2 linked regions of the Methylosinus trichosporium OB3b genome follow. The main gene of each other region encodes a partner of the protein of the gene in region 2 in a complex. Links are inferred from orthologs where the notes say so. Each region holds a gene or a part of one and is shown on either strand. Other genes may lie near its edges. The genes, in order: tsaD and tsaB.

What was found.
Region 1: the proteins of tsaB (region 2) and tsaD are in contact, whole or in part, in a solved structure (PDB 4WQ4), measured with the Escherichia coli proteins. The link is inferred for Methylosinus trichosporium OB3b from one-to-one orthologs.

Annotation. Positions count from the first base shown.
Region 1 is NZ_CP023737.1:2,392,356-2,407,749, reverse strand. What follows is about bases 1-2,901. They hold tsaD (tRNA (adenosine(37)-N6)-threonylcarbamoyltransferase complex transferase subunit TsaD), read right to left. Parts: upstream 2,032-2,901; coding sequence 970-2,031; downstream 1-969. Other genes in these bases: CQW49_RS11620 (hypothetical protein), read right to left, coding at 2,201-2,464; CQW49_RS11630 (phospholipase D-like domain-containing protein), read right to left, coding at 428-970; CQW49_RS11635 (NAD(P)H-dependent glycerol-3-phosphate dehydrogenase), read right to left, coding at 1-431. Outside these bases: CQW49_RS11615 (hypothetical protein), read left to right, coding at 3,019-4,017; CQW49_RS11610 (heparan-alpha-glucosaminide N-acetyltransferase), read right to left, coding at 4,163-5,074; CQW49_RS11605 (hypothetical protein), read right to left, coding at 5,085-6,074; CQW49_RS11600 (hypothetical protein), read right to left, coding at 6,114-7,961; CQW49_RS11595 (GtrA family protein), read right to left, coding at 7,958-8,401; CQW49_RS11590 (NAD(P)/FAD-dependent oxidoreductase), read right to left, coding at 8,402-9,901; CQW49_RS11585 (50S ribosomal protein L11 methyltransferase), read right to left, coding at 10,002-10,925; CQW49_RS11580 (beta-ketoacyl-[acyl-carrier-protein] synthase family protein), read left to right, coding at 11,200-12,420; CQW49_RS11570 (class I SAM-dependent methyltransferase), read left to right, coding at 12,702-13,427; CQW49_RS11565 (pyridoxamine 5'-phosphate oxidase family protein), read right to left, coding at 13,573-14,274; CQW49_RS11560 (nuclear transport factor 2 family protein), read right to left, coding at 14,343-14,807; CQW49_RS11555 (LysR family transcriptional regulator), read left to right, coding at 14,935-15,394.
Region 2 is NZ_CP023737.1:1,240,451-1,255,745, forward strand. Bases 2,100-4,901 are described here. They hold tsaB (tRNA (adenosine(37)-N6)-threonylcarbamoyltransferase complex dimerization subunit type 1 TsaB), read right to left. Parts: upstream 3,945-4,901; coding sequence 3,255-3,944; downstream 2,100-3,254. Other genes in these bases: CQW49_RS05900 (TonB-dependent siderophore receptor), read left to right, coding at 2,100-2,735; CQW49_RS05905 (GNAT family N-acetyltransferase), read right to left, coding at 2,754-3,245; CQW49_RS05915 (NifU family protein), read right to left, coding at 3,989-4,540. Outside these bases: CQW49_RS05895 (FecR family protein), read left to right, coding at 1-155; more of CQW49_RS05900, read left to right, coding at 264-2,099; CQW49_RS05920 (L,D-transpeptidase), read right to left, coding at 4,947-5,657; CQW49_RS05925 (GFA family protein), read right to left, coding at 5,816-6,235; CQW49_RS05930 (hypothetical protein), read left to right, coding at 6,406-6,627; CQW49_RS05935 (amino acid kinase family protein), read right to left, coding at 6,777-7,607; CQW49_RS05940 (amino acid kinase family protein), read right to left, coding at 7,614-8,426; CQW49_RS25460 (response regulator), read left to right, coding at 11,088-12,242; CQW49_RS05950 (CheR family methyltransferase), read left to right, coding at 12,242-13,069; CQW49_RS05955 (hybrid sensor histidine kinase/response regulator), read left to right, coding at 13,066-14,676; CQW49_RS05965 (con-10 family general stress protein), read left to right, coding at 15,105-15,295. UniProt on the Escherichia coli protein: Required for the formation of a threonylcarbamoyl group on adenosine at position 37 (t(6)A37) in tRNAs that read codons beginning with adenine.

The sequences.
Region 1 (15,394 bases), 1.2 Mb from region 2 along the record:
CGGCAGACGTCGGCGGCGAAGCTCGGGCCGGAGAGAACGGCGATCTGAGCCTGCGGCAGCTCCTCGGCGACGACCTCGCTCATGAAGCGGCGCGTGCCGCGCTCGATCCCCTTGGCGCAGATGATGAAGACGGCGCCCGGCGAGACATGCGGCGCCAAGCGCCGCACGACCTCGCGCATCGCCTGCGCCGGAACGACGCCGAGCAGCACGGAGGCCGCGGCGACGCTCGCGAGGTCGGCGCTGGGCGCAACGCCGGCGGCGAGCGGCAGGCCGGGCAGAGCGGCGCGGTTCTCGCGCTCGCGCGCCAGCGCCGCGACATGCTCCGGCCGATGGCCCCAGAGCACGACGCCCGATCGGCCGGTCGCGGCGACATTGGCGAGCGCCGTGCCCCAGGCGCCGGCGCCGAGCACGGCGATTCTCGCTTGCGTCATCTCGATCCGATCTTCTGATTGTCGGCGCGCGCCCACAGCCGCTCGAAGGTCGCGGAAAATTGCGCGACCGCCGCCCGGCTCTCGATCAATATGAGGTCGTTGTCCTGATATTCCGCGCCGGAGACGGAAAAATTGGCCGAGCCGCTGCGCAGCACGCGCCCATCCACCGCGTAGGATTTCAGGTGCATCAGATCGCGCGAGCGGCCCTTGCGGCGGATCTGCACATTGGGGGCCGCGGCGATGGCGTCGGCGGCGGAACGGGCGCGGCCGCTCTCCTCGCCGTCGATATAGACGCGCACGCGCACGCCGCGCATGGCGGCCGCGCCGAGCGCCGCGACCACGGCGCGGTCGGTGAGCACATAGGCCGCCATGTCGATCGATGTCTTCGCGCCGGCGATGAGGCGGGCGTCGATCGCGTCGAAGCCGTCGCTCGGCCCATAGAATACGCGCACGGCGGCGACCAGCGGCTCCTGCGCCAGCGGCCCGGCCGGCGGCGGGATATAGAGCGTCGCAGCGGCCGCGAGAACCAGCCGATTCATCACGCCTTGCCGTGATGCAGCTTGCTGGCCTCGGCGTCGAGCGGCCAGCGCGGACGCGCGGCGAAATCGAGGTCGTTGGTGAGGCCGCGGGCGAAGCGCTCGAGCCCGGCCCAGGCGACGACGGCGCCATTGTCGGAGCAGAGCGCCGGCGGCGGCATGACGAAACGCAAACCGGTCTCGGCGCAGAGCCGCGTCAGCGCGCGGCGGATCGCGCCATTGGCGCCGACGCCGCCGCCGATGACGAGGCCGTTAGGCCGTCCGCCGCCCTCGGCGAAGAGGCGCAGCCCGGAGCGGACGCGATCGACGATCACATCGACGATGGCGGCCTGGAACGAGGCGGCAAGATCGGCGATGTCACGCTCGGTCGGCGTCCCGATGCGCGCGATCTCTTGCCGCACCGCGGTCTTGAGGCCGGAGAGCGAGAAATCGGCGCCGGGGCGCCCGAACATCGGACGCGGGAAATCGAAGCGGCGCTCGTCGCCGGCTTCGGCGGCGCGCTCGACCTGCGGGCCGCCGGGATAGGGAAGCCCGAGCATTTTCGCCACCTTGTCGAAGGCTTCGCCAGCGGCGTCGTCGACGGTGGAGCCGAGGCGGCGATAGTCGTCGACGCCGAGCACGGCGACGAGCTGGGTGTGCCCGCCGGAGACGAGCAGAGCGAGATAAGGAAAGTCGAGCCGCTCGGTGAGGCGGCCGGTGAGCGCATGCGCCTCGAGGTGATTGACGGCGATGAACGGCTTGTCGGCGGCGAGCGCGAGCGCCTTGGCGGCGGTGAGGCCGACCAATATGCCCCCGATGAGCCCCGGCCCGGCCGAGGCGGCGATAGCGTCGAGGCCGGAAATGTCGAGGCCGGCGTTGGCGAGGGCGCGGGCGATGAGACGGTCGAGCACGTCAATATGGGCGCGGGCGGCGATCTCCGGCACGACGCCGCCATAGGCGGCGTGCTGGGCGATCTGGCTCATCACCTCATTGGACAGGATGTCGCCGCCGTCGCCGCCGATGCGCGAGGCGACGATGGCGACCGCCGTCTCGTCGCAGGTGGTTTCGATGCCGAGCACGCGCATGGGTGGTCCTGGGATCGCGGGACGGGCCGAATCGGCCGGCCCGCCGGGGCGAAAACGACCCCAAACTATAGGCGCGCGCCAGCAATGCAAATGGGCGGCGCCCACTCCTCCTCTCGCGTTGCGGGCGGACGCGCCGGCCTTCGTCGGCGCAACGCGATCCGCCCGTGGATCAGCAGCCGCATTTGGCTTCGCAGGACTTCTTCTCGATCTTGGCCTTGTCGATGCTGGCGTTATAGGCCTGCGTCGCCTTGATCCAGACTTCGTCGCAGGACTCCATGCAGCGGGCCTGCTGGTCGTCTTTGTTCATATCGCAGCTCGTCTTTTGGACGAGGCGGGGCGAGACGCTTCCGATGTCGCGCCCGTGGGAAGGGGCGGCGCCGGCGTTCGCGGCGGCGAAAACCAAGGCGGCGGAGAGCATGAGGCGTGTCATCATGTTCGAGTTCCTCCAGTTGCGACGAATAGATTCCGGCGACCCATGACGGCGCCGTCGAGCGGTCGCGACCGGACCGCCTTCAGCGCCTGCGGGGTGCGCCAAGACGGCCCGATCGGCCGAGGTCGCGCCTCGACGCCGAAGATGACGCCACTCGATCGAGACGCGACGTCCCGGACACGCACACTCGCTCGCTGTTTGTTTTTTTGGCCGCCGAGAGGGTGAGTGCGGCGGCTGCGCCGAGCATGCGTTTCTTTCAACGACGAATCGCCGACAGGGCGTTCGACGACACATCGTGATACGATGAAATAAATATCGTATCACGACATTTTTGGCAAGCCGCAGGTTGCGGCGGGGTCGTCCTGTCGGGAACGCCACGCGACGAACGGCTCGCGTCGATCAATTGGAGAAGAGAGAGGACCACGTATGGCGCGCCTCGATCGCCGCGCGCTGAAGCTTGATCTTGCTGTCATCGGCTCTATCCATACTCGGAGCCGCCAATCCCACGCAAAGCCTCTGCTGCTTCCGCCATTCGGCGGGGAAAGGGATCGTCTCGCATGTATCTCTCACCGACTTATTTGCTCGATCTCGGCCTTCGAACCATCGCCGACAACCCCTTCTTCGGTCCGGATCGTCTACGGCTCGCCGAGGGCGAGAGCGATTTCCGCCTGCTCGACGGCGCCGAGGGCCTCGTCGTCACCCTCGGCCCCCAGAGCGCTTTCTTCGATCGCCCCAATCGTTCGGTCTGCCGCTGGCCCGGCGTGAAGACCATTCCGCGGCAGAGTCCGCATCCTCTGCCGAAGCGCTCGCCGCTCGCCCATGAAGCGCGGGCGTTCCTGCAAATCTTCTGCGGGGGCGGCGACGTGCGGCTCAATCGCGTCGTCGCCATCGCCCGTCAGCGGCAGATTCTGCTGTCGGCCGGCGACGGCAATGTGGTCGAGAAGATCGACCTCGCCGAGCTCGCGCGCGAAGGCGCGCCGTCGCTGAAGTTCCTGCAGCCGGCCTATCTCTGCTCCTCGGCCGATGTGGCGATCCGCTCCGTCCCCTGCGACGCCTCCACGATGAGCTGGGCGCGCGCGCCTTACGTCTACTCGACCGGCGCGCTCGACGAGCGCTCGCCCTTCGCGGTGCTCTGCCTCTCCGGCCGCACCATGGTGTGGCGCGAGCGGCTGGCGCCGGGCGAGAGCCGCGATTTCGCTCTCGGCAATGTGATCGCCGCCACCGCCAATATCGACTCGAAGCTGCGTCCGACCAGCCGCTGCCATCCGGACGACGAGGACGTCGGGAAGCTCCCCGCCGCCGGCGCCGCTTCGGATGGCGAGACCGGCCTGCGCGCGACCTGGGGCGAATGGATCGCCGCGACGGGAATTCTGCTGGAGTCGATCCGCGCGCGCGAGGGCGTGCTCGTCTGCGAGATGACCAACCGCTCGCAGGCGGCGGCCTATGTCTATGCGCAGCTCAACAAGGGCTCGCTCTATGGCGGCTCGGGCTTCGTCGGCTTGCTGGTGAAGCTCGTTTCGGCCTTCTTCCGGCTGTCGCATCTATCGCCGCGCTAATTCGACTGCAACGCGAGAGCTGGGGCCGTCATTGCGAGCGGAGCGAAGCAATCCAGCGCCGCGGGGCGACCCCTTTCTTGCTTCGTCGCTGCGCTCGTCGCGATGACGGCGGCCCGGCTTTTCGTGACGCAGTCGAACGATCGACCTAGCGCGAGACGCAGGCGCGGGCGACGGCGTCGATCCGGCTCCGCCTCTCGGCCTCGCTCGCGGCGCCGACGAGCGCGTCCTGCCGCTCGATCTCGCGCGCCGTGCAGTCGCAGGCGTTGCGGCATGTCTCCGCGCGCGCGCCCGAGACGACGCATTGCGCGACGCAGGCCTCGACGAAGCTCGCCGGCCGCTCCTGCGGCAGAAGCAATGCGAGCGCGGAAAAGCCGGCGAACAGCGCCGGCTGATGGAGCAGATAGAGCGCGAGGCTGTGGCGTCCGAGCCAGCCGAAGCCGCGCATCGCCGCGCCCGGCCGCGTCGCGGCGGGCGCGGCGCCCGCCTCCCATCGCGCCAGCTTCGCCGCGCCGAGACCGAAGAGCAGAACGCCCGCCCAGGGCGTGAGCGGACGATAATCATTGGTCAGAGGCTCGAAGGTCGAGAGCCCGCTCCACCACCACAAGGGCGCGTCGAAGAAAGAGCCGCTCGCGACCAGAGGCGCGGCGACGAGCGCCGCCCCGGCGACGAGCGCCGCCGGCGCCGACAGAAACAGAAACGGCAGAGCGACGAGGCTCGCCGCGGCGATGCAATGCAGAATGCCGAAGAACACGAAGCTCGAAGGAAAAGCGATCGCGGTCGCGGCGGTGACCAGCAGCGCCGCCCCGGCGATCAGCGCGAGCCGGCGCCAATAGGCGCGCGGGCGAAAGACCCGATGCGCCAGAGCGAGCGAGACGCCAGCGACGAACAGAAAGGTCACGGCGATGGCGTGGCCGAACAGCTTGAACGCCGACGTAAAGGGAATGCCGGGATCGATGTAATGAAAATGGCCGAGATCCCAGGTCAGATGAAAGACGATCATCGCGACGACGGCGAGGCCGCGCGCGACATCGAGCGCGAGGAGCCGCGGCCGCGTCATCGGACCGCCGTCATTTGCCGCTCGCCGTCGTCGCCGCGGCGCGGAAACGACCGAACACCATGTCCGGCGCCGAGAGATTGTGCCGCGAGGGCATGTGCCGGCCGACCCAGATTTCTGTCGCCGGCGCGCCGCGAAAGCCGATCACCGGCGATTCCTGCCAGCCATTGCCGCGCTTGGCGCGCCAGGCGACCAGAGCGGCGTCGCTCATCGACTGCGTCGTGTACATCGAGCGCAGCGAGGCGAAGGGCAGATTGTCCGGCATGGCGTCGCTATAGGAGACATCGAGCACGATGCGGTCTTGATCGATCGAGGCGATTCGCAGCCGCGCCTCGCCGCCGCGCTTGAAGCTCAGCGTGAAGCTGCGCGTCTGCGGATCGAAGATGACGGACTGCAGCGCGACGATCGGGCGCTCCTGCGTCTCGACGGGCCCGATGAGGAAGGACGAGCCATAGGCGGTCCAGCGCATGTCCTCGAAGGGCAGGGGCCGTGCGCGCCAATAGCCGTCCGGCGGATAGAAGACGAGGATCTCCTCGGCGCGCTCGCGATAGAGCATCCACAATTGCACGAGGTGAAAGCCCTTCTCGACCCGGTCGCCGACGCGTATCGGCACGTCGTTCGGCCGCCAGAAAGAGGGGAAGGTGTAGCCGACCAGCCAGAACTCCGGCGTCTCCCAGAAGGTGAGGCGGCGCGCGTCGGCGGCGAATTTCGGATCATGCGAGAGATCGCAGCTCGTCCAGTCGGGCGCCCAGCGATCGGAGCCGATCATGCCGATATAGGAGGGATGGATCGCCTGCACGCGCATGGCGCGCACGCGCGGCGAGACGAAATCGAGCTCGATATTGTCCTTCTCGGCGCAGAGCTCCGGCGCGGATTTGTTCTCGATCCGTACTTGCAGATCGTCCTCCGCCTCGTGCGGAGCTTCGGCGAAGGCGCTCTTCGTGAGCGCGAGGCCCGACGCGGCGACGAGCAGGCGGCGGCGGTCGATGGGACGGGACAGCATGGGATTCCTGTGCGGGCGGACCAGAATGAGGGCGCGATCTTATTGCGCCGGCCGCAAGGCGAAAACACGGACGGGCGTCGCGCCGAGCGGAATTTCCGCGAGCCCTGCCGGCGTCTCGCCGCGCGCCAGCGCCGCCGCGAGGCCGGCGCGCGCTTGCAGCGCCTCGGCGGTCTCGCCGCCGCCGCACCACAGCAGCAGATCGGCCCCGGCCGCGCGCAGCAGCGCCTCGGCTTCGGCCGGCGGCGCGAGAAAGGCGTCGACGACGATGCGGCCGCCGTGATTGTCGCGGTGATAGGGCGCGGCGAACACCGAATGCGGCGTGAAGGCGAGGAGATGCGCGCCCATATCGATCGGCGCGGCGATGCGCGCCGGCGCGAGCGTGGCGAGCGGCGCCAGCGCGGCGCTCTCGAGGCAGGCGCGGCCATTGGGCTTCGGCGCCGCCTCGCGATCCGAATGCAGGGCCAGCGCGAGCCCCATGGGCGAGACCGCGAGCGCGGCGACGGTGGCGGCGAGACCGCGCAGCAGCGCCGAGGCGCGCAGCGTCCGCGTCGCCGCCGCGATGGCGCAAGCGAGCGCGACCATGGCGAGCGGCGTCACCGATGAGACGACGCGAATCTGCCACAGCGCCGCAGCGAAGCCGGTGACGATCGTCGCGGCCAGAACCGCCCAGCGCCGGCGGGCGACGCCTTGCGCGCGAAAGGCGAGGGCGAGCGCCGCGGCGAGGCCGGCGAGCACGGGCGCGGCGGTCGCCGCCAACGTCGCCGGATCATCGGCGACGGCGAGCAACGGCTTGGCCTCGGTCACATGCGAAAGCCACAGATCGCGCAGCAGCGGATCGAGCACGCCGAGCGGATGACCGAAGCACTGCGGCGCCGTCAGCTGGATCGTCGCCAGCGCCATCGCGCCGACGAGGGCGACGCCGACGGCGCGGGCCTTCGCCGTGACGAGGCGCGGCGAAGCGAGCGCGAGCGCGCCGAGGCCCGCAGCGCCGAGCAGCACTGGGCAGAGCTGCGCGGCCGAAAAGGCGTCGCAGGTGAAGAGCGCATAGCGCGATGGCGCGACGACCGCTGCGAAGCACAGCGGAAAGAAGAACAGCAGCCCGAGCGCGAAGCAGAGGATGCGCGTCTTCGCGCGCGCCCCCTCCTGCACGAAGAGCAGCGCGACCGCGGCGATTAGCACGATGAAGAAGGGCAGGTTCTCGAGGCTGACGGCGCAGGAGAGCGCCATGGAGGCGGCGGCGATGAAGAGCGCGCGCGGCGTCGCGGGATCGAAGCCTCTCGACGCGAGGCCGATCGTCGCCATCAGCAGCAGAATCTGCGGCGCATGATGATCGATGCGTCCCGGCGCGAATTGCCCGAAGCCGGGAGCGGAGAGGAAGATCAGCCAGACGGCGAGGAAGGCGGCGGCATTTTGCGACCCGCGAGGCTCGCGCTCCAGTGCGGCTGTGGACCGCGAGCCTTCAGGCTCGCCTCGCAGCGCGCGCGCGGTCCACGCCGCGAGCGCGAGCAGCGCGATGAGGCAGATGAGCGGAAAGGCGAGGCGTGTCGCCCGCTCGGCCGTCTCGGGCGAGAGAAACAGGCCGAAGAAGAGATCGAGCGCGGCGAGCGGAACATCGACGATCCGCGTCCAATGCATGAAGACCGCGGCGGGCGGATCGACGCGATAGGCGTTCATGTCGAACCAAGACTGGCCGGCGAGCCAATCGCGCACTTGCACGGCGCGCATGGCGTCGTCGGAATCATAGAACTCGCCGGCGCTCCACACCGCGCGGGCGCGGGGGAGGGTGAGCAGCGCCGAGCCGAGCGCGGCGGCGACGATCGCCGGCCACAGCGGAAAGCGCGCGACCCGCGCGCGTGGCGCCGCCTGCTCGAACGCCGCGGCGCTCACGCAGACGCGCGCGCCCGCAGCGCGGGTCGCGAGAACAAGAGGCCGCGGCGCACGACGAAATTGAACAGGAAGACGAAGCCCGAGGTCGGTAGCTTCGCGAGCTCCGGCACGAGCCCGAAATATTCGATGAACAGATGCATCAAGGTTTCGGTGATCAGCAGGCCGGCGAGGCCGATGGCCATGAAGGCGGAGAATTCGAGGCTCGGCCGCACGCTGCGCCGATCCTCGAACACGAACCAGATGCTGAGCAGATAGACGAGCGCGAGGCCGCTCGAGAAGCCGATGGCCGCGGCGATCGGATAAGAGAGGCCGAAGGCGCGATGGCAGGTGAGCAGCAGCGAATAATCCAGCGCCAGCGCCGCGACGCTGGCGAGGCCATATTTGAAGAGGTCGCCGATCACACGCGGAACGGCGCCCGAAAGGGTGACGAGCGCGCGCATTCAGGCGACCCTTTTCGGCGTGAGACGCTCGCTGGCGAGCGCTTCCTGCGCGCCGGAGACGCCCTGCTCGGTATATTCGGCGTCCTCGTTCACGCCCCAGACGTCATAGACGGCGCGGCCGGCGACGATGTTGAGCGCGGTCAGCATGCCGGTCATCATCGCATGATCCTGATTATTGTATTTGTGCATGCCGTTGCGGCCGATCGGATGCAGCGTCGGAAAGCGCGTCGCGATCTCGAGCCTTACCGCCTTCACATTCTCCGCATAGCTCTCGTCATAGACGGGATAGGCCTTGGGCTGGCGCACGACGCAGGCGTCATAGACATCCGCTGCGTTCATCAGACCGATCTTGCCGATCTCCGCCTTGGCGAGCGCGACGAGATCCGCATCCGCCGCGTTCCACAGCCCATCGCCCTCGAAGCAGAAATATTCGAGGCCGAGACAGGTGGAGACGCCGTCGGCGATCATCTCCGGCGACCAGGATTTGAAATTCTGCACGCGTCCGACCTTCACCGACGGGTCGTGAATATAGACCCAATTATCGGGCAGCTCCTTCTGCGGCCGGCCGATCAGCACGACGGTGAGGAAGTCGCGATAAGAGAGCGCGCGCGCGTTGAACAGCGACAGCGGCTTGGGCTCGATCGCATTCATCACCTCGCGCAGCGGCGCCGAGGAGAGGATGTGCCGCGCGCGATGGCTTTCCTTCGTCCCGTCGGCGCAGGCGACCGAGACGGTCCACAGGCGCGCGCTCTCGTCATAGGCGAGCGCCTCGACCTTGCGGCCCATCAGCAGCCGCCCGCCGAGCTTCTGCATCTTGCGCGCGGCGGCCTCCCACATCATGCCGGGCCCGCGGCGCGGATAGCGGAAGGATTCGATCAGCGTCTTCGCCGCGCCGGCGGAGGCGACGCGCTTGCCGCGGCGCAGCGAGCGCTTCAGCCCGTCGATCACCGCGGCGCCGAGGCTCAATCCCTTGATGCGCTGCGCCGCCCAATCGGCGGAGATGTCGTCGCAGCTCATGCCCCACACCTTCTCGGTGTAGGTCTTGAAGAAGATGCCGAACAGGCGCTCGCCGAACTGATTGCGCACCCATTGATGGAAGGAGCGCGGCTCCTGCACCGGAAAGGCCTTGGCGTAGGCGTAGGAGGCGACGCAGAGCGCGCTCTCGACGACGCCGAGATTCTTCAAAGCCTCGAAGGCCTTCAGCGGATAGGCGTAGAATTTCTCGCGATAATAGATGCGCGAGAGGCGCGGCCGGTCGAGAAAATCATCAGGAAGGAGCTCGTTCCAGAGATCGACGATCTCCTTCGACTTCGAAAAAAAGCGATGTCCGCCGATGTCGAACAGAAAGCCCTTGTGGCTCGCAGTGCGGCTGATGCCGCCGACATAGGTCTCGTCCTGCTCGAGGACGAGGACGTCGCGGCCGTGCTTGGCCAGCGTATAGGCGCCCGTGAGCCCGGCAGGCCCGGCGCCGATGACGATCGTTTCGATGATCTCGTCCATGTCGGCCCTGAGAAAACGCACACGCCGGTCCGGCGGCCGCGCGATGAAGCGAAGCTCCCGGTGCGTAGGGGCACTATGGCGAGGGGTGGTTAATTCGCTGTTACGCTCGCGCCGGGCGAGCCGCCGCTCCGCCGCGGCGCAGGATCAGCGTCGCCCAGCCGTCGATGTCGCGTCGCCGCGCCAGCGCGAAGCCCTGCGCGCGATAGGCGGCGAGCACGCCGGCGACGTCGCGGGCGAGGAGGCCCGAGAGGACCAGCTCCGCCTCGTCGGCGGCGACGGACGCGAGCGAAGGCGCGAGCAGGCGCAAGGGTCTCGCCAGAATATTGGCGAGGATGAGATCGTAGCGCGCCGGCGAAAGGCTCGGGTGGCGCACGCCGAGCGCGATCACCGGCCGCGCGAGCGCGCCGACGCCATTGGCGCGAGCGTTCTCGCGCGCCACGGCGACGGCGACCGGGTCGGCGTCGCCACAGGCGACGCGCGCCCGCAAGAGCCGCGCGGCGGCGATGGCGAGCACGCCGGTGCCCGTGCCGACATCGAGAACGGCGGCCGGCCGGCGGCGATTGCAGATATCGGCGAGGGCGCGCAGGCAGCCGAGCGTGGTGCCGTGATGGCCGGTGCCGAAGGCGAGCGCCGCCTCGATCTCGAGGCCGATGTCATTGACGGCGACGGCGGCGCGATCATGGGCGCCATGCACGAGAAAGCGCCCGGCGCGCACCGGCTTCAGTCCCGCGAGCGAGGCGCCGACCCAGTCTTTCTGCGAAATTTCGAAGAATTGCGCCGCGGCCGCGACCTCCGCGCCGGCCGCCGCGGCGATCAGCGCGCGCACGCCGGCTTCATCGGGCGCGGCGGCGAAGAACACCTCCACCGCCCAGGCGGCGCCGTCCGGCTCCTCGAAAGCGGCGGCGGCGGTCTCGGCCGGATCGAAGGTCTCGACGAGAAGATCGGCGACGGCGCGGGCGCGCGTCTCGCTGGTGACGAGGCGCAGGCCATGGCTGGCGTTGTTGGGCGGGAGTCCTTCGAGCATGTCGGGCGCTCGGAGCTTATCCGATCCGATCGGAAAAGCCCCGACATTCTTTCGTTTGAGCGAATTCTGATCGATCGAACGTTCGATCGGAAAGCGCTCTAGCACGGGCGCGCGGCGTCGTCATCCCGTCGGGCGCGTGTGGCCGATTGCCGCGCTCCTTTCCGGGGAAAATGCGGCCGCGCGCTTGCATGAGCCGCCGCAGGCGGTCAAAACGGGTTATCGTCGGCTCGGCCGGCCGGTCGGCCATCAGGCTGGGGCGAACGAGAGCGTTGCAATGGCGGAGACGAACCAGAGGCGCGTGGTGATTGCGGGAATGGGGGCGGTGTCGGCGGCCGGGCTCGGCGCGCAGACCTTGTGGGCCGCCGCGCGCGAGGGGCGCAGCCAGATCCGCCCGCTGAAGCTGGAGCGGCCCTATGGCGGCCGCATCAAGATCGCCGCCCAGGTTCCCGATTTCGATCCTCTCGCCCATCTCGAGCCGGAGATTCTGCCCTTCTGCGATCCGTTCACCCAATATGCGGTGACCGCCGCCGACGAGGCGATGGCGCAGGCGGGCTTCGCCCGCAAGGACATCGCCGGGCCGCGCACCGCGGTTGTCATCGGCAGCGGCATCGGCGGCTCCAAGACCATCGACGACGAGGCCTATAAAGCCTATGCGCTGAACGAGCGCGCCGATCCGCTGACGGTGCCGCGGCTGATCCCCTCCGCCGCGCCGACCATGCTCGGCATGCGCTTTTCCTGCAACGGCCCGACCTTCACCATCGCGAGCGCCTGCTCCTCGGCGACACAGGCGATCGGCGTCGGCCTGCAGCTCGTGCGCTCGGGGGCGGTCGACCGGGCCATCGTCGGAGGCGCCGAGGCCGCGGTCATCAACGGCTCGCTCCGCACCTGGGAGGTGCTGCGCGTGCTGACGCCGGACCTCTGCCGGCCCTTCTCGATCGGCCGCAACGGCATGACGCTCGGCGAGGGCGCCGCCGTGTTCGTGCTGGAGACGCTGGCGGCGGCCGAGGCGCGCGGCCATGAGCCTTTGTGCGAGCTCGCCGGCTATGGGACGACCAGCGACGCTTTCGACCCGCTGCGCCCCAATGTCGAGGGTCCCTCCACCGCCATGGCGCAGGCGCTCGCCGACGCCGGGCTCGAGCCCGACGACGTCGATTATCTCAACGCCCATGGCACCGGCACCTACGCCAACGACATCACCGAATCGGAAGCGATCCTGCGCGTCTTCGGCGAGCGCGGCCGCAGCTTGCCAGTGTCCTCGACCAAGCCCATCCATGGCCATGCGCTGGGCGCGAGCGGCGGGCTCGAGCTCGTCTCGACCATCTTCGCGATGCAGGAGGGAATCGCGCCGCCGACGATCAATTTCAAAGGGCCCGACCCCAAATGCCCGATCGACCCGGTGGCGCACGAGGCGCGCCGCACGCCGATCCGGGCGGCCATGTCGAATTCCTTCGCCTTCGGCGGGATCAATGCGGTTCTGGTGGTGAAACGACTCTGACGCGACGTCGCGATTGCGAATGACGCGCGCTCGAGGTAGTGAGAGAGAGCGTATCGCTGCACCCGTAGCTCAGCTGGATAGAGCGCCACCCTCCGAAGGTGGAGGCCGCACGTTCGAATCGTGCCGGGTGCGCCAAAATCTCAGCCTATCACGCCGTCACTTTTTCGGGGGCGCTGGAGAGTTGCCGGTCGCCTGGCCGGTGCTGAGAGCCGATCGCCTTGATCCACCGTTCCAGCTTCCTGCATCAGAGATGCGAAGAAAACGTCTTCAAAAAGGGCATCATGAACGAGGATCCTCGAGCGCATCTACCGTTCTCAAACCCGGCCTTCGTGTCGGACTATGCCAGCGAGACGCTTCGCAAGGTGCCGGGCTTGGCGGATTTACATCGCATGGCGATGCTCCTTCTGAGCGAGAGGGCGCCCGAGGCCGCCAAAATCCTCGTCGTCGGGGCGGGCGGCGGGGCAGAATTGAAGGCGCTGGCAGAAGCGCAATCGGCCTGGACTTTCATCGGTGTCGATCCCTCGGCCGAGATGCTCGAACTGGCCCGCCGGACCATCGAGCCGTTCGGGGATCGCGCTGAATTGTTGCAAGGCTACATCGACAGTGTGCCTTCGGGGCCGTTCGACGGCGCAACATGCCTGCTCACATTGCATTTCTTGGCAAAGTCGGAGCGGCTTTGGACGCTGAAGGAGATTCATCGGCGGCTTCGAGCAGGTGGATTTCTGGTGGTGGCGCACCATAGCTCCGCGGACGATGGTAACGCAGAACGCTGGCTGGCGAGGTCGGTGGCGTTTGCCGATCGCAGCGGCGTCGATCCGGCGAAAGCGGCCGCGTCTGCCGCCTCGATGGCCGCGCGGCTGCCTGTCGTGCCGGCTGCTGAAGACGAGGCGCTGCTGCGTGAGGCCGGCTTCGTCGACCTTGCGCTTTTCTATGCCGGCTTCTCGTTCCGCGGTTGGGTCGCCTCAGCGAGCGGAGCTGCTTCGGAGATTACAAAGGCTCCGCAATGATATAGCCGTTCTCGGTTTCATCTTCACGGGCGCCGTTCCTGAACACTATAGGCGCCGACCGCCGTCGAATGGCGAGCCGGAGGCGACGCTCCGGGAGCCTGTGGCTGTCGACCCGCTGTTCGCTTTCATCGCCGAGAGATGAAATTCAGCGCCGCAACTGTTCCACCAGCGCTTCGAGCTCGGCGATGCGCCGATCCCGCTTCGCTAGCAGATCGTCGACCTCGTCGGCGTCGATCTTGCGGGGAATGTGCTGAGGGCAGTTGGCGTCCCAGACCGACACCCTGAACAAAAGCACGCGCTCGGGCGACGCCGCATAGCCGTCTGGCGTCACGGATCGGAGCAAGGCGTCGTCTCCTTCCACCATCGAGGCCTCGCCCCAGATCTTGATGCGGCGGCGGTTCGCATAGTCCATCAGAAAAATGAACGCCTTGCGGCTCTCGAGCAGATTGCCTTGCGAGATGAACTGACGGTTGCCTCTGAAATCGGCCATCGCCAATATGTGCTCGTCGATCGGCCTGAGGAAGCCGCGCGGCCCGCCGCGGTGCTGGATATAGGGTTGTCCTTCGGCGTTCACGGTCGCGAGGTAGAAGCTGTTCTGCCGAGCGATGAACGCCGCCAGTTGCGGGGTGATGCGGTTCTGCCAGCCGTGCGTCTCCATTTTGGCGTAGGCGTCGCGCGAGCCATTGCGGCGCTGGAGCTGCTTCACCGTCTCGGTGAAGGCGATGTCGCTGTTGGGGCTTCGATTGTCCATGATCGATTCCTTCGCGGAGTCGAGGGAGCGGGCGCAGCAGTCGACGAGGCTGTAGCTTTGGTCGAGATAGCGCGACAGTTCGAGCGCGCCTCGCATTTGCCGATCGTTTCCGAAGCGGGCCTTCAGGCGCGCTCTTGTCCACCAGCGTCGGAGTCCGCTCCCCGTCAGAGGCCGAGATCGCTCAAGCCCGGATGATCGTCCGGACGTCTGCCGAGCGGCCAATGAAATTTCCGATCGGCGGCGGAGATCGGAACGTCGTTGATGCTGGCGATGCGCAGGCGCATGAGTCCCTGCTCGTCGAACTCCCAATTTTCATTGCCGTAAGAGCGAAACCAATTCCCGCTGTCGTCACGCCATTCATAGGCGAAGCGGACGGCGATCCGATTCTCGCGGAACGCCCATAGCTCCTTGATGAGCCGATACTCCAGCTCTCGCGACCATTTGCGCTCGAGAAAGGCCTCGATCGAATCGCGGCCGACGATGAATTCGGCGCGATTGCGCCAGCGGCTGTCGATCGAATAGGCCTGCGCGACGCGCTGCGGATCGCGACTGTTCCAGGCGTCCTCGGCGAGGCGCAGTTTCTGGGCGGCGGTTTCGGCGGTGAAAGGCGGCAGCGGCGGTCTCGTCATGATTTCCTCCTCCGATCGGCGCAGGCGAACGAGGCGTCTTGCCTGTCGCTCGGAAAATGATAGATGGCGACCGAAACGATAATCGCCTTTCCCGGCACGACATCGTTGCGGCGGGCGCAGCAATCCGATGGACCGCTTCGACACGATCACGGCCTTCATCGCGGTCGTCGACCACAAGGGCTTCGCGCCGGCGGCTCGAAGCCTCGGCGTCTCGGCGTCGCTGGTGACGCGCCTCGTCGCCGCGCTCGAGGAGCGGCTCGGCGTGCGGCTTCTGCAGCGAACGACCCGCTCCGTCGGCCTGACGGATGCGGGCGCGCGCTTTCTCGAGCGCGCCCGGCGGATCGTCGCCGATCTCGAGGAGGCCGAGCGCGTCGCGGAGAACGAGCGCAGCGCGCCGAGAGGACGGCTGAGCCTGTCCGCGCCGCTGATGTTCGGTCGCATGCATATAGGGCCGCTGATCGGCCGTTATATGAACGCGCATCCGCAGCTTTCGGTCGAGCTATCGCTCTCTGACCGCTTCGTCGATCTCGTCGAGGAAGGATTCGATCTCGCTCTGCGCATCGGCCATTTGTCCGATTCGGCGCTGG
Region 2 (15,295 bases):
CGGGACGGATCTTCGTCTTGCGTCGCGGCCTCGAGCAAATCGCCGTTTCGGGAAATTATCGGCTGGATCGACCGGCCCTCATCGTCGAATCGCTCGCCGAGGCCGCCGGCGCGACGATGACCACGCTCCCCGGCGGCGTCATCATTCTACGCTGAGCGCGTAAATTTTTGTGAGATCGCGACGCCTTCGCGGTCTTCACGAGCAGGGCGCGTGATCGCAGGGGGCGATCGTCGCGGCCCGCTCGAGAAGACGGGAGCGTCAAGATGATCGTGAGTTCCAGGACGAAAGCGGAGAAACAGTCGGCGGGCGTCCGGCGCCCGACGGCCCTGCTCCTGACGACGACGATCCTCTGCGCCGGGGCCCTCGTCGCGACGACGGCGCGCGCGCAGGGCTCGGCGCCGACGCAGAACCGCATGGTCTCCTTCGCCATCCCGGCGCAGCCTTTGCCGGCGGCGATCGACGCCTTCATCCGGGCGACCGGCTGGCAGGTCGGCTACCCCTCGCGCATCGCCGACGGCTTGACGTCCACGCCCGTGTCCGGCGCCATGCCGCCGGCGCAGGCGCTCCGCTCGCTGCTCGCCGGCACGGGGCTCGGCGTGCGCTTCACCGGCTCGACGACCGCGACGCTGACCGGGCGCAGCGCCGCGATCCCGCCGGCGGCGCTCGGCGACGCCGTGCCTCTGGACGTCATCGACGTCGGCGCGGAAGGCGCCGGCCGCGCCTATGTCGCCACCCGCAGCGTCGCCGGCGCCAAGGTCGACACGCCGCTCATCGAGACGCCGCAGACGATTTCCGTCGTGACCCGCAAGGAGCTCGACCAGCGCGCCGTGCAGGACTTCGCCGCGGCGGTCGCCTACACGCCCGGCATCGCCGTCGTCGATTATCCCGGCGGTCCGGGCGCGCCTGATTATTCGTTGCGCGGCTTCCGTGACGTCGGACTGTTCGGCGTCTACCGCGACGGCTTGCGCGCGGGCTTCAACAATTACGACACGAATTTCGAGCCGTTCGGATTGGAGCGCGTCGATGTGGTCAAGGGGCCGTCGTCGGTTCTCTACGGCCAGACGTCCCCCGGCGGACTCGTCAATTTGACCACCAAGCGGCCGACCGCGGCTCCGCTGCATGAAATCGCGCTGCAGACCGGCAGCTACGGCCGCCGTCAGATCGCCGTCGATTTCGGCGGGCCGGTCGATTCGAGCGGCGATGCGCTGTACCGCTTCACCGGCCTGTTCCGAAACGCCGGCACGCAGATCGATCATGCGCCGGACGACCGCCTCTACCTCGCCCCGTCGGTGACCCTGAGGCCGGCGGAGAAGACCGAGATCACGCTGCTCGCCAGCTATTTCAAGCTGAAGATGAGCGCGGCGGAGCAGAGCATTCCCCGCAGCGCGCTCGGCATCATCGGCACGAACGTCTATCTCGGCGTTCCGGGCCAGTCGAATTGGAATGTCGAGAACATATCGATCGGATACCGGCTCGACCACGAGCTGAATGCGGATTGGAGCCTTCGCCAGAACGCACGCTACATGCATTCGAAGGTCGATTTTCGCTATGCCTACAGCGCCGCTTGGCCGGTGGAGCTGGTCGACGGACACTATTATCCGGTCGGACTGCAGGACCGGCCCAAGAGCACCAACACATATCTCATCGACACCAATATTCAGGGCAGAGCGGCCACCGGCCCGGTGTCGCATACTCTGCTCGCCGGCCTCGACTACGCCTATTACACGGGCAAGGAGTCACGGCGGAACTCGCTGACGACGCTCACCATCGACGTGCTGAGTCCGGTCTATCCGACGACGAATTTCGTCTATGCCGACCCTTGGGTGGACGGGCGCAGCAATGTCGGGCAGCTCGGCGTCTATGTGCAGGATCAGCTGCGTTACGACAAATGGATTCTCACTCTCGGCGGTCGTCACGATTGGGTCGTCGGCACGGAGATCGACAATCTCGCGGGCAGCACGCAGACGACGCGCGATCAGGCGTTCACCGGCCGCGCCGGATTGGGCTATGTGTTCGACAATGGCGTCGCGCCCTACGCCAGCTATGCGACATCGTTTCAGCCCGTCACGGGCGTCTATGCGCCCGAGCGCGGCGGCGGCGCCTTCGAGCCGACCACCGGAATCCAATATGAGGTCGGCGTCAAATATCAGCCCGACGGCTGGAACGGCTTCCTGTCCGCATCGCTCTATGAGATCACGCAGCAGCATGTCTCGACCAATGACCCGCTCTACAGCGGCTTCACGGTGCAGCAGGGCGAGATCCGTTCGCGTGGCGTCGAACTCGAAGGCAAGGCGGAGCTGACCGAAGAGCTCAGCCTGATCGCGTCTTGGGCGCTCATCGGCGCCGAGATCACCAAGGACAATCCCGCGGTCGGCTCGGCGACCAGTTCGGTCGGCTTGCGCCCGAAGGGCGTGCCGCGCCAGACGGCCTCGGCCTGGGGCGACTATCGCTTCAAATCGGGCGCGCTGGAAGGCCTCGGCCTCGGGCTCGGCGTCCGCTATGTCGGAACCTCCGAGAACTCCGGCAACACCGAGACCATCCCCGATTATGCGCTGGTGGACGCCGCTGTGCGCTTCGACCTCGGCGCGCTGCATCCCGATCTCGGCGGCGCGAGCCTTGCGCTCAACGTCAGCAATCTGGCCGACAGGAAATACTATTCAGCGGGATTCTACGACAACACCGTGCTGTACGGAAATCGCCGTCAGTTCCTGGCGACGTTGAAATACGACTGGTGAGGCGAAGAGCGCGCGCCGTCACAGCTCGCAGCGCATGGTCAGCGCCGCCAACCGCTCGCCGGAGGGATGCTTATAATAATTCTCGCGCCGACCGATCGTCTGAAAGCCGAGGCGCTCATAGAGCTTCAGCGCCGCGGCGTTGTCCTCGCCGACCTCGAGGAAGACGAGGCGCGCGCCGCCGCGCTCGAGATTGGTGAGATGAGCGGCGAGCAGCTCGCGGCCGAGCCCCGCGCCGCGACGCTTCGGATCGACGGCGAAGGTCAAAATCTCGGCGTCCGGCGGCAGCAGCCGCGAGAGCGCCATGCCGCCGACCTCGTCCTTCAGCAGCTTGTCGTTGAAGGCCCCGTCGGCGAGCACATTCGACTCGGTCAGCATGGTCTCGAAATCGATCTTCGACCAGGGAAAGGCGAAGGAGGCGGCATGGAGGCGCGCGCAATCGGCGGCGTGCTCCGCGCCGATCGGGCGGATGGCGAAGCGCGGCTTGGGAAAGAGGTTCGACAACAGATACATCCGACGTGCTCAGGCGCCGATGGAGGCGTCGGCGGCGCCGCGGCCCTGGGGCTTGGCGTCGGGCGCCTTCAGATAGAGCGGACGCGCCGGGGCCGTGTCGGGATTGGCGGCGAGGCCGAGGCGGGCGACGAGGGCGATGTCCGGCGCGGCGCGCGCATCGGCGATCTCGGCGACGACGCCGGAGGCGCGCGCCTCGGCGGCGAGCAGCGGCGCGCCGGAGCCGACGAGCTTCAGCGGACCGTCGCCGAGCGCCCGCAGCGCCTCATGCGCGCCGACGCGGCGCGGCGTCAGCAGCGTGCGCCCGTCAGGGCCATAGGCGGTCACATAGACATGGCCATGGCGCGCGTCGACGGCCGCCGCCACCACGCCGTCGAAAGGCTCGAGAATATGCGGCGCCGCCAGCGCCGCCAGCGTCGACACGCCGACGACGGGAACGCGCAGCGCCAGCGCAATGGCCTGGCCGGCGGCGAGGCCGATGCGGATGCCGGTGAAGGAGCCGGGGCCGACGGTGACGGCGACGCGGTCGATCGAGGCGAAGCCGCCGCCCGCCGCGACGACGCGCTCGAGCAGCGGCAGCAGCGCCTCCGCATGGCCACGCTCCATCGCCGCCGACTCGCAGGAGAGTGGCGCAGCGACATCGGAATCGATCACGCAGGCGGAGACGGCGGGCAGCGCCGTGTCGATGGCGAGGAGTTTCATCGGCGCCGATTATGCCGTTTTTCGCGCGCCGATCAACGCGGGTCTCACACCTGCTCGACGCTTCGCACCTGCGGCACATAATGGCGCAACAGATTCTCGACGCCGTTCTTCAAGGTCGCCGAGGAGGACGGGCAGCCCGAGCAGGAGCCTTTCATGGCGAGATAGACGATTCCGTCGCGAAAGCCGCGAAAGGCGATGTCGCCGCCGTCCCGCGCCACCGCCGGGGTCACGCGGGTGACGAGCAGCTCCTTCAGCGTCGCGACGAGCTCCGCATCGGCGGGATCGAAGAACTCGGCCGGAGCGGCCTCGCCCTCATCGAGGACAATGGGCGCGCCGGAGGTGAAATGCTCCATGATGGTGCCGAGCACGGCGGGCTTCAGATGCGCCCATTCGGCGTCCGCCTTGGTGACGGAGACGAAATCGGGACCGAACATCACCGCCTCGACGCCGTTGATGGCGAGCAGCGCGCCGGCGAGCGGCGAGGCGGCGGCGGCCTGCGCATCGCGAAACTCGCGCGCGCCCGCGGCGAGCACGGGCCGTCCGGGCAGGAACTTCAGCGTGGAAGGGTTGGGGGTGGACTCGGTCTGGATGAACATGAGGTCTGCTCCGCAGCGTCCGGTTCAAGGCCGGCGTGGCGATAAGGCGCTCTGTCTAACATGAAATAGGGAGCGCTGCAGCAAGGAGGGAGAGAATGGGAGGGATCGAGTGAAGGATAAGATCCCCGACCCTCGTCCAGAGGAGCCGCTTAGGCGGCGTCTCGAAGGGCGGCCGTGGAGCGAAGGCTTTAATCCCCCCACTCCCCGTCCCCTCGTGCGGCCGGCGGCTTGCCTCGTTCTACCGCGTCACGAGAAGCCGCAACGATTGGGGCGGCGTCATTGCGAGGAGCGAAGCGATGAAGCAATCCAGAGCGGCCGCGCGGCTCTGGATTGCTTCGCTTCGCGCGCAATGACGGCCCCGTTTACATTGGGTTACATCACGATATCGGTAAGTGACGCAGGAGAGCTAGGCGGGCAGCATGATCACCTTCGTCTTGATCGGCGTTCGCGCATAGAGGTCGATCATGTCCTGGCTGAGGAGGCCGGTGCAGCCGCTGGTGATGCCGGCGCCGATCGTCTCGGGGTCGCTGGTGCTGTAGATCGTGTAGACCGTGTAGACGCCGTTCTTATAGAGATAGAGCGCGCGGGCGCCGAGCGGATTGTCCAGACCTCCCGGCATGCCGCCGGCATATTGGCGCGCCTCCGGCTGGCGCGCGATCATCTCCTTGGGCGGCGTCCAAATGGGCCATTCGGCCTTGCGCCCGACATAGACCTCGCCGCTCCACAGGAAGCCGGAGCGGCCGACATTGGCGCCGTAGCGCGTGGCCACACCGTCGCCTTCGATGCGGTAGAGATGATATTTGCCGGGATCGATGACGATCGTGCCGGGCGCTTCTTTGGAGTCGTAGCGCACCGTCTGGCGAAAATACTTCGGGTCCATCTTGCTGACATCGACAGCCGGTATCGGGAATTTCTCGCTCGGGACCGGCGCGTAGAGCTTTGCCGCCTCGGCGCGGCGCATGCCGTCGGTGTCCACGCAACCGGCGAGCCCCAGCGCGCCGAGACCGACGGTAGAGCCGAACAGAAACGACCGGCGGTCGAGACTCGCCGACCCGAACTCAAGCAGAGCCCGCTCGCTTCTTTTGCCGACGTCGGCATTCCCATCGTCCATGATCATGACTTTGAAGCTTCCCATACGCGGTATGCCGTGGAGAAATGTCTCTCGGCATCCCATCACTTGCTTTCGGGAAGATTAAAGAATGTCGTTTGTCGTGTCGAGTTCGATTAAGCGTTTGTCCTTACGGGTGAGCCGAGCCACGATCGAGGACCGGCCCGCTACCGCGCCAGCCGCCCCGGCGTCCATCCGCGCCGACGCCGCCCCTCGCGCTCCGCACGCGTCTCGGCGTCGAAATCCGTGATCACCGGCGCCGCCGAAAAAGCGTCGCGCTCGTCGAGCGCATTGACGTTGACGACGCCGAAGAGATGATCGCCATCGATCCAGCTCGCCGCGACGAAGCAGCCGCAGCGCGGGCAGAGATGGAAATCGGTGATTCCCATTCCGAACCGATAGGGCGTCGCCTCGCGCGGCGCAGCGATCTCCAGCCATCCCTTCGGATCGGATATCACGCGGGCGGCGTGGCGCAGGCAGAACCCGCAGGAATCGCGGCGGGGAACGAACTCGCTCGGCGCCAGCGTCGTGCGCAGGCGGACGCCGAGCGAGCCGCAGTGACAGCTTCCCGAAAAGACTCGAGTCATGAGCGACGTCTCCCTCTACCGCGCGAAAAATGATCCCTATCACGGCTCGGGCGTCGCCATGCTGCGGAAAGCGCCGATGTTTTCACGCTTTCCGGCGGCTACGGACTCGGGTAGAACGTCGATATTGGCAGTGCGTTTTTCGGGTCGGACATATTGGGCAGGAGCATAGGATGAGGGCCATTCGAGCCAGAAGCAAAACGGCCGTCGCGGCGTTCGATGTCGAGACGTTCATGGAAAATCTCGCGAGCAAGGGCGTTGTGCTGGGGCTCTATTGCGACGCCTTCGTCCGCGCCTCGCGCACCGCCGAGCTTTCCGACGAGGATCACGCGGCCTTGGCCACGCACAAATCGGAAATCGTCAAATTCCTATTGTGCAATATGAAGCCGGTGTAGGAGCCGAGCCTCGACCGATTCTCGACGCATGAGCCAGCGCAAGCCGGGACCGTCGTTGCGAGCGGAGCGAAGCAATCCAGCGTCGCGGGGCGGCCCCGCGATCGCTTCGTCGCTTCGCTCCTCACAATAGGGGTCTCGTCGCGCGCCCCCTACTCCGCTTTCGCGCTCGTGTGGATGATCGTTCCCACATGCTCGCCGCGCAGCGCCGCGGTGAGGCGGCCGGGGACGAGGCCGTTCACCACCTGCACGCGCTCGATATGGCGCGCGGTCGCCATCACCTCGAGCAGCGCGCGGTCGAAGGGCAGCGGGGCCTTTTGCTTCGCGAGCTCGGCAGCAGTGGTCTCGGCGATGAGCTTCGCCTTTTTCCCGTCCGCCCCCTTGGGATCGGCCGTATAGACCCCGTCCACATCTTCCACGATCGTCAGCCCGGCCGCGCCATAGGCGTCGGCGAGCAGGAAGGCGCCAGTGTCGGCGCGATGCGACGGGATGCGCGAGATCGGGAACTCGTAGTGGTGATAGGGCGGAAAGGCGCTGCCCACCACCGCCCGCGCCGCGGTCAGATGAATCGCGAGCTGCTTGGCGATGGTCGGATGCTCCACATAGGAGACGCCCTCCGGCGCCAGCAGCGAGGCGAGCATATGGCCGTTCTGGCCCGCCTCGTTCGCGGCGAGCGGCGCGAGCGAGCCGACCGGCAGGCCGAGATCGAGGCCGACGCCATAGAGGTGGCGGGCGCGAATGCCCGCGCCTGTCAGAATCAGCAGACGATGCTCGGGCAGAAGCTTGCGGATCTCGTCGACGATGGGGAGAATCGCCTCGGCGCCGCGATCCATGATGGAGCGGCCGCCGATCTTCACCACCTGCAGCCATGGCAGAAGGCGGATCGGGCGCCGCCCGGCGACCGGGCGGGTGAGATCGCCGTCGAGCAGGGTCTGGCGCGCGAGCGGCGAGGCGACGTGCTTGATGCTGTCGGTGTCGGTCATGATCTTCTAGCTCGCGGTGATGATGGTCCCGACATGCTCGCCGGCGAGCGCGCGGGTCAGATTGCCGGGAACGAGGCCGTTGACGACCTGCACCTCACGGATATGGCGGGCGGTATTCAACAGATCGAGCAGCGGGAACTCGAGAATGGAGTCATGCAGGCCCTTGGCCTTCATCTCCTCGACCGAGATCTTCGGGATGAATTTCGCGCTCTTCGACGTCTTGGGATTGGCGGTGAAGAGCCCCTTCTCGTCCTTGACGAAGATCATCGCCTTGCAGCCGAACTGCTCGGCCATGAGGAAGCAGCCGGCGTCGGTGCGATAGGGCGGAATGACGCCCTCGGCCGCCGGTCGGACCCAGAGATGATAGGGCGGCATGCCGCTGAAGACGACGGCGTTGACCTCGGCGAGATAGAGCGGAACCGCCGAGAGCCCGGCGGCCTCGACCGCGGAGATTCCATATTTGGCGAGCAGCTGGCCGAGCATGACCGCATTCTGATCGGCGACCGAGGAGCCGAGCTGCGACAGCACGCCGGCCGGCAGTCCGAGCCCCGCCGCGATCGAATAGAGATGGCGCGCGCGCGTGCCGGCGCCCGTGCCGATCAGCATCTTATGCGTCTTGCGTGCGGCGACGATCTCGTCCACCAGCGGATAGAGCGCCGCGCGGCCGCGGTCGATGACGCTCTGTCCGCCGATCTTGATCACCGTCGCGTCGGGCAGGATGCGATAATCCGCCGACGCCTCCGCCGCCGCCAGCAGTCCGGGGTCGGTCAGAGACCGCTGCATCAGGAGCGCTTCGAGCTCCGCCGTCGTATTGGCCATGGACGCGCCTTTCATCGCTTCGGTTCAGCAAGAAATCTGCGGCTCCGTCGATACTCTCGCAGGCGACGACCGCGCAATATGCGAAATTAATGCGCTTGCCGCAGCGCGACAGGAGAAAACCGCGAGCTTTCGGCCACCGTGGAAAAAACGACGCGAAACGCATCGTTGGTCGAGGCGCGCCTCGGCCTCGACGGCCGTCGCCCATAGCTCCGCCATTGACGCGAGCCGCCTCCATAAATACAAAATTGACCATTCGGCGGCATCGACACCTACGGCTTTCTCCGCGACTTTTGGCGAAGCCCACGATCACGACACCACTCGACGATCGATTTCGAGCGCCGGCTCCGCGATCCCGCTGCGGTCGGGTCCGGGCGAGACGCGAGCGGGCATGGAGCAAATGTCGAGCGACGGAACCCAGGCCAATTTCCTCATCGATCACGCCGCGCTCCGAACGTCGCACGGCCTGGACGAGGCGACCTTCGAGGACGTCCGTTTCGTCGGCGAGGTCTTGATCGCGCGGATTCCCGAGCTGATCGACGATTTCTACGTCTGGCTCGAGACCTTTCCCGAATTCGAGCGCTTTCTCTCCGATCCGCAGCTGCTGGCGCGGCTGAAGCGCCAGCAGCACGATTACTGGCGGGATTTTCTCGGCGCGACGGTCGACGAAGCCTATGTCGAGCGGCGACGCCTGATCGGGCAGGTGCATGCGCGCATCGAGCTCGGCCTGCTGATCTATCTTCTGGCGATGGAGTTCGTCTCCGCCTGGATGCTGCGCGCGATCGACGCCGACGCGCGCCTCTCCGCCCGCCCGTCGGCAGCGCTCTCGATCCGCAGGCTCATTTCCTTCGACTCTGCGGTCGTCGTCGACACTTATGGCGCGCGCACGGCGCAGAGCCTCGAATCGCATCGCGCGCGCCTGCACGAGATCGCCGGCGTGATGCAGGCGGTCACCGAAGGCGATCTCGATCATCGCATCGCGCCCTCCGGAACCGACGATTTACTCGGCGCGACGCTGAACGACATGGTGCGCAGCCTGCGCAACATCGCGCGCGAGATGGAGCTGATCGCCAAGGGCGACTATTCCGCCGATCCGGCGCCGCGAAGCGAGAAGGATCGTCTCGGCGTCTCGCTGCAGGCGATGACGCGCGCGCTCCGCGACGCGGCGGCGCGCAACGAGAGGCAAGTGTGGATCGCCGAGACGCAGACCGCGCTCGGCCGGGCGATGAGCGGCAATCCGAGCCTTCGCGAATTGTCGCAGCGCGTGCTCTCCCTGCTCTGCCGTTCGCTCGACGCGCAAGTGGGCGTGCAATATGTGCTAGAGTCGGGCGGCTCGACGCTTCGCCTCGCCGGCTCCTATGCGGCGGGCGCCGATGCGCCCGCGACGATCGAGCTCGGCCAGGGGCTCGTCGGCCAGGCCGCGCTGGAGGCGCGGCGCATCATCGTGACCGATATCCCCGAGGACAGCATCCGCATCCAATGGGGCGCCGGCGCCGCGCTTCCGCGCCAGCTCGTGATTTTTCCGCTGATCCACGACGGCGTCGTGCGCGGCGCGATCGAGCTCGGCGCCTTCGCGCGCTTCACGCCGCGCCAGCTCGAGCTCGTCGACATCGTCGCCGCGAGCGTCGCGCAGGCGATCGAGGCCGCGCAATCGCGCGCCAAGATCGAGGAGCTGCTCGAAGAATCACGCGCGCAGGGCGAGGAGCTGACGGCGCAGCAGGAAGAGCTGCGTCAGGTGAACGAGACGCTGGAGGAGCGCACCCATGCGCTGGAGCTGCAGCGCGAGAGCCTGCTCGCCACGGAAGTGGCGTTGCGGCAGAAGGCGACGGAGCTCGAGCGCGCGAGCCGCTATAAATCCGAATTTCTCGCCAATATGTCGCATGAGCTGCGCACGCCGCTGAACAGCGCGCTGATCCTCGCCAAGCTGCTCGCCGACAACAAGAGCAAGAACCTGACGGCCGAGCAGGTGAAATATGCGCAGAGCATCACCTCCGCCGGCAATGATCTGCTCGCGCTCATCGACGACATTCTCGATCTCTCAAAGATCGAGGCCGGCAAGATCGATCTCGAGCTGGAGCCGATCCCGATCATCCCGCTGGCGAACGCGCTGGAGCGCCGCTTCGAGCCGCTCGCGACCGAGCGCAAGCTCGAGCTGCGCATCATCGTCGACCCGCGCTGTCCCGAGACCATCGAGGCGGACGGACAACGCCTTCATCAAATCCTATCCAATCTCCTCTCCAATGCGGTGAAGTTCACCGAAGCGGGACGGGTGCGGCTCACCGTCGAGCCGCACGACGAAAGGCGTCTCGCCTTCACGGTGCAGGACACCGGCATCGGCATCGCCGCCGATCAGCACGAGGTCATCTTCCAGGCGTTTCGACAGGCCAACGGCTCGACCAATCGAAAATTCGGCGGCACGGGACTCGGCCTGTCGATCTCGCGCGAATTCGCCGCGCTGCTCGGCGGCGAGCTGCGGCTGCGCAGCGCCCCCGGCGAAGGCAGCGCCTTCACTTTGCTGCTCCCGCTTCGCGCGAACGCCGTTCCGGCGGCGAGAGCCCCCGCCCCGCCGCCGCGCCGCCTCCGCCTGCATCGGTCGAAGCTTTTGCGCCGGCGATCGAGGACGATCGCACGTCGATCGACGACCCGCGCAGATTCGTCCTCATCGTGGAAGATGATCCGCTATTCGCGCAAATTCTGCGCGACCTCGCGCGCGAGCTCGGCTTCAAATGCATCGTCGCGGGCACGGCCGACGAGGCGTTGCGGCTGGCGAGCGCGTTCCGGCCGGAAGCCGTCGTGCTCGACATCGGCCTTCCCGATCGCTCGGGCCTCACCGTGCTCGAGCTGCTGAAGCGCGATCCGGCGATGCGCCATGCGCCGATCCATATCGTCTCCGTGCATGATTATCAGCAAGTGGCGCTGGAGATGGGAGCGGTCGGCTATATTCTGAAGCCGGCCAAGCGCGAGCATCTCGTCTGCGCGTTCCGCCTCCTCGAGGAGCGGCTCTCGCGCGAACGCGGGTCGATCTTGATCGTCGAGGACGAAGGCATGCAGCGCGACGCGCTGATCGATCTCCTCGCCACGGAAGGAACCGACATCGTCGCGGTCGAGACGGCGGAAGGAGCGCTCGAGAAGCTTCGCGATCAGAGATTCGACTGCGTCGTTCTCGATCTGATGCTGCCGGGGGTCAGCGGCTTCGAGCTGCTCGGCGAGCTCAGCCGCAACGAGCGCCACAGCCTGCCGCCGGTGATCGTCTACACCGCGCGCTCGCTGACCATCGACGAGGAGCAGGAGCTCCGGCGCCTGTCGCGATCGATCATCATCAAGGGCGCGCGCTCGCCCGAACGGTTGATCGAGGAGGTGACGCTGTTTCTGCATCAGGCGGAGTCGAAGCTCTCGCCGGAGCAGCAGCATATGCTCGAGCTGGCGCGCAGCCGCGAGTCGGCGCTCGACGGCCGCCGCATCCTGCTGGTCGAGGACGACGTCCGCAATATCTTCTCGCTGACGGCGATGCTGGAGCGAGAAGGCGCCAAGGCGCTGATCGCGCGCACCGGCAGAGAAGCGCTCGAATGTCTCGACCGCGAAGCGTCGATCGACTTCATCCTGATGGACATCATGATGCCGGAGATGGACGGATTGGAGGCCATCCGCCAAATTCGCGCACGCAAGGAATTCGCCTTCGTGCCGATCATCGCTCTGACCGCCAAGGCGATGTCGGACGACCGCGAGAATTGCCTCGAGGCCGGCGCCAATGATTATGTGGCCAAGCCGATCGACGTCGAGAAGCTGCTCTCGTCGATGCGCGTATGGATGCCGAAGTAATGGGCTCTCGATCGCAACAAACCTCGGAGATCGAGCTCGATCTTCTGCTCGAAGCCATCTATCGCGTCCACCAATACGACTTTCGCGGCTATGCGCGCTCGTCGCTGCGTCGCGGCGTCTCGCGCGCGCGCTCGGCGCTCGGCTGCGCGACCATCACCGAGCTGCTCGACCGCGTGGTTCACGACAAGAGCGCATTCGCCGAGTCGCTTCGCCATTTGACGATTCAAGTCAGCGATCTCTTCCGCGACCCGAGCTATTTTCGGTTTCTTCGCGAAATCGTCGCGCCGCACCTCGCCACCTATCCGTCGCTGCGGATTTGGATCGCCGGTTGCGGGACCGGCGAAGAGGCCTATTCGATCGCCATCCTCCTTCACGAGGAAGGATTGCTCGGACGCTCGCTCGTCTATGCGACCGACATAGACGCCGAGAGTCTCGAGGTCGCGCGCGCCGGCTCCTATGAGGCGTGGCGCATGGGCCCTTTCGAGGCGAGCTATCGCGCCTCGGGCGGCCGCGCGAGCATATCGGACTATTTCATTGTTTCCGGCGCGCGCGCGGCTGTCGCGCCTTTGCTGCGCAGCCGCATCTGCTTTTGCGACCACAGCCTCGCGACCGACGCCTCCTTCACGGAGGCGCAGCTGATCTCGTGTCGAAACGTATTGATCTATTTCGATCGGGAGCTGCAGAATCGCTGCGTCGCGCTGTTTCGCGATTCGCTGTGCGCGCGCGGCTTTTTGGGATTGGGCCACGGCGAGACGCTGGCGTTCTCACATCATGCCGGCTTCCTGGAGCTCGTTTCGAGTCATGAGCAGATTTATCGGGTGAGATGATGAAGGCCGTCGAGAACACGCCATCGGATCGATCGCTCCGCCCACCGCCGCTGATCGACGACGCCGACGAGAACGCCGCGGGCGAGCGCCCCGTCGTTCTCATCGTCGATGATTCCGCGGATAATCTCCTGGCGCTGGAAGCGATGCTGAGATGCGACGACTTCGTGATCGCGACCGCGCTCTCGGGCCGCGCCGCGCTCGACATTCTTCTCGCCCATCATGTCGCGGTCGCCATCATCGACGTGCAGATGCCGGAGATGGACGGCTTCGAGCTCGCGACGCTGATGCGCGGCGTCGAGAAGACCCGCGACGTGCCGATCGTCTTCGTCACCGCCGGCTCGCGCGAGACGTCGCGAATGTTCAAAGGCTATGAGGTCGGCGCGGTCGATTATCTGTGGAAGCCGATCGACGAGCAGATCCTGCGCAGCAAGGTGGATGTGTTCGTGCGTCTCGAGCGGCAGCGGCAACAGCTGCTGCAGGCGGAACGGATGCGCGAGATGTTCGTCGCCATTCTCGGCCATGATCTGCGCAATCCGCTTCAGGGGATCAAGACGGCGACCGAGCGCACGATGCGGCTCACACAGGACGAGGAGGCGCGCAAGACGCTGGAATCGATCCGCCAGAGCGGCGACCGTATGGCGCGCATGATCGCGCAAATCCTCGACGTCACGCAGATGCGGGCCGGCGCCGGGCTGACCATTCGCCGGGCGCCCACCGAGCTGAGCCTCGTCGTCGAGCAGATCGTCGATGAATTCTCGGCGCATCGGCGTCTCTTGCGTGTCGAATATAGCGGCGACACGCGCGGCGTCTGGGACGCCGACAGGCTCTTGCAGCTCGTGTCCAATCTCGTCGGCAACGCCGTCGAGCATGGGCCGCCGGGCGGCCATGTGCATGTGCGGGTCGACGGCCGCGCGCCGGCCTGGGTGAAATTCGAGGTGCATAACGGCGGCTGCGGCCTGCCCAAGCAACTGCGCGACGTGCTGTTCGAGCCGTTTCGCAGCGGCGACCGCACGCGCGGCCTCGGTCTCGGCCTGTTCATCTGCAAGCAGATCGTCGAAGCCCATGGCGGCGCGATCGACGTCGAATCGACCGACGAGACGGGAACCGCGATTCGTATCTCGCTTCCACGGCGCCACGCGGACGACGCGCCGCTGCCAGCCCCGCTCGCGTCTGGACGGAGCCCGCAGGCAAGCGCGGCCGCGGGGCCCTCGCCGATCACGGAAACGCGGCGGGTGATCCTGCTCATCGACGACGACGTGGGCGTTCGCGAATCGCTCGAGCTCGCCCTCATGCTCGAGGGCTTCACCGTCGTGGCGGCGGCCGATGGCGATGGGGCCGCCGCGCGCATCGTCGACGAGCGCGTCGCGCCGGATCTCATCGTGAGCGATTTTTTCCTGCGCAAGAGCGCAACCGGATCACAGGTCGTGATGCGGCTGCGCGAGCTGCTCAATCGCGACGCGCCGGCGATCATCCTGACCGGAGGCGGATCGCTGGTCCCGGCGCACCGCACCGCGCTCGCGAACAGCGTGCGTCTCGGCAAGCCGGTGGAGATCGAGCAATTGACGCGGACGATCTACGATCTGCTGTCCCGCGCCACGCCCGATTGAGCGCTGGCGTTGAACATATTCGTCGAGAAGGGAGGCGCGAGATTTGGGCGCGCGGGGGAGACGTGCTCGAGAGCAAGACATGCGCGAGGCGCCGACCGGTCGCCCGTGTCGAGCTCTCGCCATATCGGCGAAGAACTCGAATGGTGCCCAAGAGAGGACTCGAACCTCCACGGCTTTCACCACTGGTACCTGAAACCAGCGCGTCTACCAATTCCGCCACCTGGGCCCGCCGCTCTCATACGGGCCTCGGCCTCGCCTTGTCAACAGCTCCCGCCGCCCTTTCCGCAACCTTTGCCGCGCGGCCGCCGCCTCACGGCGCAACGCACGGGAAATACAGCTGTTTTTTCTGGGCTTCGAACATGCGGGCGTGGGAACCTTTCGCGCCGGGCGCGGGTTGTGGGAGAAGCGGGGCGATCGGGAGAAGGACCATGCAGAAAGGTCAGGCTCGGGAGCCGACCGGGCGCGAGGCGGCCAAGCGCGGCTTCGCCGCCATGGACGAAGCCAAGCAGCGCGAGATCGCCCGCAAAGGCGGCGAAAGCGTTCCCGCAGAGAAGCGCAGCTTCTCGAAAGATCATGATCTCGCCGCGCAGGCCGGACGCAAGGGCGGGCAGAGCGTTCC